Pelorhabdus rhamnosifermentans: one gene and its partner. The main gene of each other region encodes a partner of the protein of the gene in region 2 in a complex. Links are inferred from orthologs where the notes say so. Each region holds a gene or a part of one and is shown on either strand. Other genes may lie near its edges.

The links.
Region 1: the proteins of trxA (region 2) and Ga0466249_RS07210 are in contact, whole or in part, in an NMR structure (PDB 2IPA), measured with the Bacillus subtilis proteins. The link is inferred for Pelorhabdus rhamnosifermentans from one-to-one orthologs.

What each region holds. Positions count from the first base shown.
Region 1 is NZ_JAHGVE010000004.1:227,740-230,950, reverse strand. What follows is about bases 331-3,211. They hold Ga0466249_RS07210 (arsenate reductase ArsC), read right to left. Parts: upstream 2,035-3,211; coding sequence 1,627-2,034; downstream 331-1,626. Other genes in these bases: Ga0466249_RS07200 (ArsR/SmtB family transcription factor), read right to left, coding at 3,197-3,211; arsB (ACR3 family arsenite efflux transporter), read right to left, coding at 2,101-3,153; Ga0466249_RS07215 (SDR family NAD(P)-dependent oxidoreductase), read right to left, coding at 827-1,585; asrA (anaerobic sulfite reductase subunit AsrA), read right to left, coding at 331-563. In the rest of the region: more of asrA, read right to left, coding at 1-330. UniProt on the Bacillus subtilis protein: Catalyzes the reduction of arsenate [As(V)] to arsenite [As(III)]. In vitro, can dephosphorylate para-nitrophenyl phosphate (pNPP).
Region 2 is NZ_JAHGVE010000009.1:133,811-137,078, reverse strand. What follows is about bases 235-3,172. They hold trxA (thioredoxin), read right to left. Parts: upstream 1,897-3,172; coding sequence 1,573-1,896; downstream 235-1,572. Other genes in these bases: Ga0466249_RS12785 (Nif3-like dinuclear metal center hexameric protein), read right to left, coding at 2,520-3,172; nirJ2 (putative heme d1 biosynthesis radical SAM protein NirJ2), read right to left, coding at 483-1,466; Ga0466249_RS12805 (hypothetical protein), read right to left, coding at 235-315. Also shown: more of Ga0466249_RS12805, read right to left, coding at 16-234; more of Ga0466249_RS12785, read right to left, coding at 3,173-3,268. UniProt on the Bacillus subtilis protein: Participates in various redox reactions through the reversible oxidation of its active center dithiol to a disulfide and catalyzes dithiol-disulfide exchange reactions.

The DNA of each region.
Region 1 (3,211 bases), on a different replicon or contig from region 2:
ACAGCAGGCGTTCCAATACTATGCGCAGTAAATAATGTTTTCCACGCATCATTATGATTATCCACAAATATTTCACCGTTCTTAAATTCAAGGTAAGCATCATAACTGTCGACGCTGTTGGTTCCCATGTCGACACAAAAACAGTTTTCAAAGGAATGCTCACAGCCAATCAAGATAAACTTTACTTTATCCCGCAGGCGTTTATAATAGTAATCTTCAGAGCCGTTTTCAAGATAAATTGCATCCAGCCGCTTCACAGCATTAAGATCGCAGCTGCGCAATAAAATAACTGCCCCTTTTTTCGGAAAATCAGCTTCTTTTACCATATTCTCGGTAAAAAAGAACAACGTCTGCGACAAAGGCAGCAATACCTCCTTAAACGAGTAATCCGATTTACGGTCAAAAATAATTTCTTCAACTGTATGGATTTCTCCGTAACGGATGCGATCAGTATCCGAGAAATTCCCCCCACCCTTAAAAAGCTTGGGAGCATAGACGATATATTCTTTCGACCATTCATTTAATACCTGATTGAATCCATCCTTGTCTAGACAATAGCCCATGTTTACACCTCTTTCTTTTTTGATATGTGCATTTGGAATGGCAATGAAAAGAATTGCAGCAACCGTATCTTCTAATGGACAAGACTAAGATTATAGAAATATCAGCTTCTCCAAATACATAAGCGACTTCTTCTAGTTCAAATTTTAACAATCTGATTATATAATAAGACAAAAAAAACTGCCGTGATAAACATCACGGTAGTTTAAAATATTTTGATAATTCATCGCAGTCTCTTACAATAATAAGTATACATAAACAAATGTTAATCCTTTGCAATACTATATCCACCATCTACAGGAATAGATGCTCCCGTAATATATTTTGCCTGCTCAGAAATTAAGAAGAGTACTGTTTGAGCGATTTCCTCGGGCATAGCAAATCTTCCAAGCGGAATAAGTTTTTGGCGTAAAGCTTCCCCATTAATATCGGTAATATGTTTTTTTAAAAGATCGGTAGAAGTCCTGCCTGGTTCAATTGCATTAACAGTTATTTGATAAGGAGCTAATTCAACAGCCATTGCTTTAGTTAGCGTTCGAACGCCAGCCTTTGACGCTGCATATGCCGCCATACGCTTTCCTACAAGACTAGCCCTCATACAAGCAATATTTACGATGCTACCACTTTGATGATTCTCAACCATCCATTTGGCCGCTGTCTGCCCCCAAAGGAAGGTTCCTTTTAAGTTCACATCCATTGTTTTATTCCATTGATCTTCCGTCATTTCAAGAAACTCTGCTTTTTCCATTATACCCGCATTAGAAACTAATGCATCAACACGACCGAATTTTTCAATACATCTTTCCAGTGCCGCATCAACGTCGCTCTTTATAGTAACATCGCCGACAAAAAAATCAGCTTTATCAGTTGTCAATTCATCACGAACGGCTTGTACCAGCTTATCCTCATCACGATCAAATAAAAAAACATGATAACCGTTATTTGCCGAAGTCATGGATAGGACTTTCCCAATTCCTGATGCTGCTCCTGTAATAATTACCACGCGTTCACATCTATTGCACATAACAGTTGTATCTCCTTATCGAATTTATCAAGCGATAGGCTTTATTTAAATGCAGTCATGATCCATTCTTTTATTTCATCTCTAACACGTCGTACTCCTTCCATAATTTCATCATCTGTTCCTGTAAAACTAGATGGATCGGCAAAACTTTGGTGTATTTTCTTTCTTCCTCCAGGAAAATAGGGACAACTTTCTTGGGCATGATCACAAACAGTAACAATATAATCAAAATCATCATGAAGAAATTGATTCAAACTTTTAGCGTAATGGCTAGATAAATCCACTCCCATCTCTGCCATGGCTCTAACAACATAAGGATTAAGTTTTCCAGGTAAAGTTCCTGCACTAAATGACTCATAGCGATCTCCTTTTAGAGCGCGTAACAACGCTTCGGCCATCTGCGATCTTGCCGAATTATGTGTACAAAGAAATAGAACTTTTTCTTTCAATGTTATTCCTCCAATCAGAGACAAATAGTGCGGACAGCCACTGGCTGTCCGTTTGCCCCTATTCTGTTATTTTATCAATTTTTCCTTATCAAACCAATGCTTCGTTCGATTGCAAAAATTGCACACCGATAGCATGACAGGAACTTCAACCAATACGCCGACAACAGTGGCCAGGGTGGCGCCTGACGTTAATCCAAACAAGGAGATACTAACGGCTACGGCAAGTTCAAAGAAATTGCTGGCACCGATCAGAGCTCCCGGAGCTGCTATACAGTGCGGTACTTTAAAATATTTAGCTAAAAAATACGCGAGAGAAGAGTTGAAATACACCTGAATGGTGATCGGAATGGCAATTAAAATAATATTAAACCAGTTGCCTAAAATAACTTCACCCTGAAAAGCAAAAATAATGATGAGCGTAGCCAAAAGTGCTATGATCGTGACTGGTTTTAGAGGAGCCAAAAAACGAGTATGAAACCATGCTTCGCCTTTAGTACCAAGCAAGAACCGCCGCGTAAAATATCCAGCAACTAACGGGATGACAATATAAAGGACTACCGACATAAAGAGAACATCTTTCGGAACAACAATGTTCGAAACACCTAGCAAAAACATGACGATTGGTGCAAACAAAAGCAGCATAATTAAGTCGTTCAACGCAACCTGAACAAGCGTATAGGCGGAATCGCCATCAGTAAGATAGCTCCAGACAAATACCATGGCCGTGCAGGGGGCTGCTGCAAGTATAATAACGCCTGCAACATATTGATTGGCTAAATCCGTTCCTATAAATGGTAAAAAAAGGTTTTTAAAAAATAACCACCCAAGGAAAGCCATGCTAAAGGGCTTGATAATCCAGTTCACAAACAGTGTAATAAAAATTCCCTTTGGTTTCTCTCCGACTTTTAGTATCGCCGAAAAGTCAATTTTTAGCATCATCGGATAAATCATCAACCAAATGAGTACAGCAATCGGCAAATTAACGTGGCTTATTTCCATTTGACTCAAAGTAGTCACTAATCCCGGAAACATTTTACCGAACAGGATACCGATGACAATACAAATAAATACCCAAATGCTTAAATATCGTTCAAAAAAATCTAGTCGCTTTTCCGTCATCGCAGTCACCTCTTTTTATAATCTTTTTCAGAAATTTATTGGTTCAGACACCACAGGT
Region 2 (3,268 bases):
CTATTTTTTCTTATATTAAGGTTTATTACAACCACAAGATCCGCAGTGAGGGCATTTCCACCACAAACAGATCGGACAGACTTCACAGGTATGATTCAGTTCAATATAACGATTTTCTTCAGAATCTTTCCAACAAAAAGCAGTGCCTGCAGTCTTACAAAGTTTTACCTGACTGGCATTCACCCATACTTTTTGTTTAAAAAAGGTAATAAGCAGCTCATTTTCTCCTTCAGCATTCACACGACAATCTTCCACATTAAAAGACTCGGGTTCTGTTTTTAACGTCATAATAATTTGTAAATTTTTACTATACACACCTATCACCTCACTAACAATATGAGGTAATAGAACAAACTATGTCAAATCAAATTCCACCCTTCAACAGCCAGATGTCGAAAACAAAAAAAGCGGCTCACAACAATGGTCAGTGGAAAAGGAGAACCAGTTAGTTCTTTTCGTGCTAAAAAAAACAATTCCTGCTTTTAACGCCCATATTCACACCAAGGCTCTTCGGCGAGATAGTCGCCCTGCGAGTAATAATAGGCCCGAGCCCGGCACCCACCACAAATCTTATCATATCCACAATGACCGCAGCCACCTTTCAACGGCTTAAATCGCAAGTCATCAAGGAGCGGACTGTTTTGCCAAATTTCATCAAAAGGCGTGTCCTTCACATTGCCTACTTTAATCGGCAAATAAGGACAAGGCTGCACAAACCCACTTGGAATAACGACACAATAGGCAATACCCGCCAGACAACCTCTTGTAAAACGCGTGGGAATATTTTTTTGCTTAGCAATACGCATAAACTGCGGCGCACAAGTCGGTTTTAATTCAATAGGCACTTCAGACTGCTTTGTAAGAATACGCGTCAACAACGCTTCATACTGCTGAGCTTTCAGTGTCATATTTTCAATTTCCTTTCCGCGTCCCGTGGGTACTAAAAAAAACACATGGTGAGCAATAGCACCTTGCTTAACGGCAAAATCGGTAATATCCGTCACTTCAGAAGCATTCCAGTCCATCACTGTCGTATGAACCTGAAATTTAAGACCCACTTCCCTGCAGGCTTTCATTCCAGCAACTGTACTGTCCCAGGCCATCGCTGACTGACGAAAATGATTATGTTGATCACGATCACAGCTGTCCAAGCTAATTCCCGCCACAGCAAGGCCCGCTTTTTTAAGACGTTTAGCCACATCAGGCGTAATAAGCACCCCATTCGTGCCAAGAACAGGCCGAGTACCAATCGATCGTGCATGGGAAATAAGCTCATATATATCCGGGCGCATAAGAGGCTCGCCGCCACTTAAAATAATAATTTTAAAACCAGCTCGTGCCATCTCACTTAGTAGTTTTTTTCCTTCGGCTGTTGTTAATTCATCAGCATATTTCGACCCTGCGTCACGATAGCAATGACGACAATGAAGGTTACAGGCTTGCGTTGTATTCCAAGAAATAATCATAAATTCCCCTCCCTTCGTTGTCCATATGATTCAGATCCTTTTAATGAATACTTTCTGATATTGTCGAAAAAGCCTCTGCTTCAGCAGAGGCTTTTTCGCATGACCCTTACAGTGCAGCATCGAGTGCAGCTGCAAGTTCTGATCCCGGCTTAAAACCAACAAGGCGATTAATTTCTTGCCCACCTTTAAAAACGAGCAAAGTGGGGATACTCATGACATTATATTTTCCCGACAGATCAGCAACTTCGTCTACATTGACCTTTGCGACAACAGCCTTTCCTTCATAAGATGTTGCAATGGACTCAACTTCCGGCGCAATCATTTTACAAGGACCACACCAAGATGCCCAAAAGTCAACAAGAACAGGTTTATCAGACTTTAATACTGATGCAGTAAACTCGTCAAAATTATGTACAGTAACAACAGCCATCTGTTTTACCTCCTCTATTCATTTCAGCTTACAAGTAAGCTGATAAAACAAGTCTATGCAGTTATTGTAAAAAATATCATTGAATTTGTCAACAAAAAGTCATTATTAATTGCCCAGCATATCAATCATATACAAATTGCCCCGACGATTTTTCTATCATATTAATGGATGCATTCTTATTGATGTATTAAAAAAGCCGCTGACAAGCAGCGGTTTCTTTATTGGAACACGTACACGAGTAATCACTAAGCCGAGTTCTGTTCCGCTTACGCGGCAATGATCATCTATCTACGCCAACAGTTACCTGTTGACTCTAGCGACACAACCCGGAAGGTTCTGCGGGCAACTTCATCCCTTCCCTATTCGGTCTTGCTCCAGGTGGGGTTTACCAAGCCAATTAGTCACCTAATTGCTGGTGCGCTCTTACCGCACCGTTCCATCCTTACCGACGAAAGTCGGCGGTTTACATTTCTATGGCACTTTCCCTAAGGTCACCCTCGCTGGACGTTATCCAGCACCCTGCCCTACGGAGCTCGGACTTTCCTCGAATGCCGTCAGACACTCGCGATCACTTTTCATACTCATGACGCAGAATCTTATTATATCTTAACATGGAGCAATCGTCAACACAATTGAAAAATATTTTTCTGGGAAATATTTGATTTTACTTCGAGAAGCGGAAATTTCTCACTCAAATATTGAGACAACCGAGCCACAACAGGCTGCTCCGTTGGATAATGGCCCGCATCAATAATCGCCAAATCAAGGGCCGCTGCATCTAAAGCATCATGATATTTCACATCGCCTGTAACAAAAACATCTGCGCCGTTTTTCTTAGCCTGTTTAATTAAATCAGCACCACTGCCGCCACACACAGCCACAGTATGAATCATTTGGTCCGACCGCCCTACCATGCTCACTACATCGGTGTGTAGCAGTTGCTTTACTTGTTGAGAAAAATTCCGCAAAGAAACAGGTTGAATTGTCCCTATCCGGCCTAAACCGGTAGTCTGAAGCTGATTATAAAGCGGGTAAAGATCATAAGCCACTTCTTCATAAGGATGAACTGCATGCATGGCTTCAAGAACAGGGATTATAAGTCTTTCAGGCAAAATCGTCTCCATACGCATTTCATCGACTCTAGCAAGTGATCCCTGCCGACCAATAAAAGGATGGGTATCCTCCAGAGGAAGAAAAGTGCCTGTACCAGATGATGCAAATGTACAATGACTATAACGTCCAATATGGCCAGCACCTGCTTTTGTAATAGCTGCAAAAACAACCTGTTCATAATCTTTCGGAACAAAAACAACAAATTTTACCAATTTTTCCGAACGATTCACTGTTAACAGCTGAATATCTTGTAAATGAA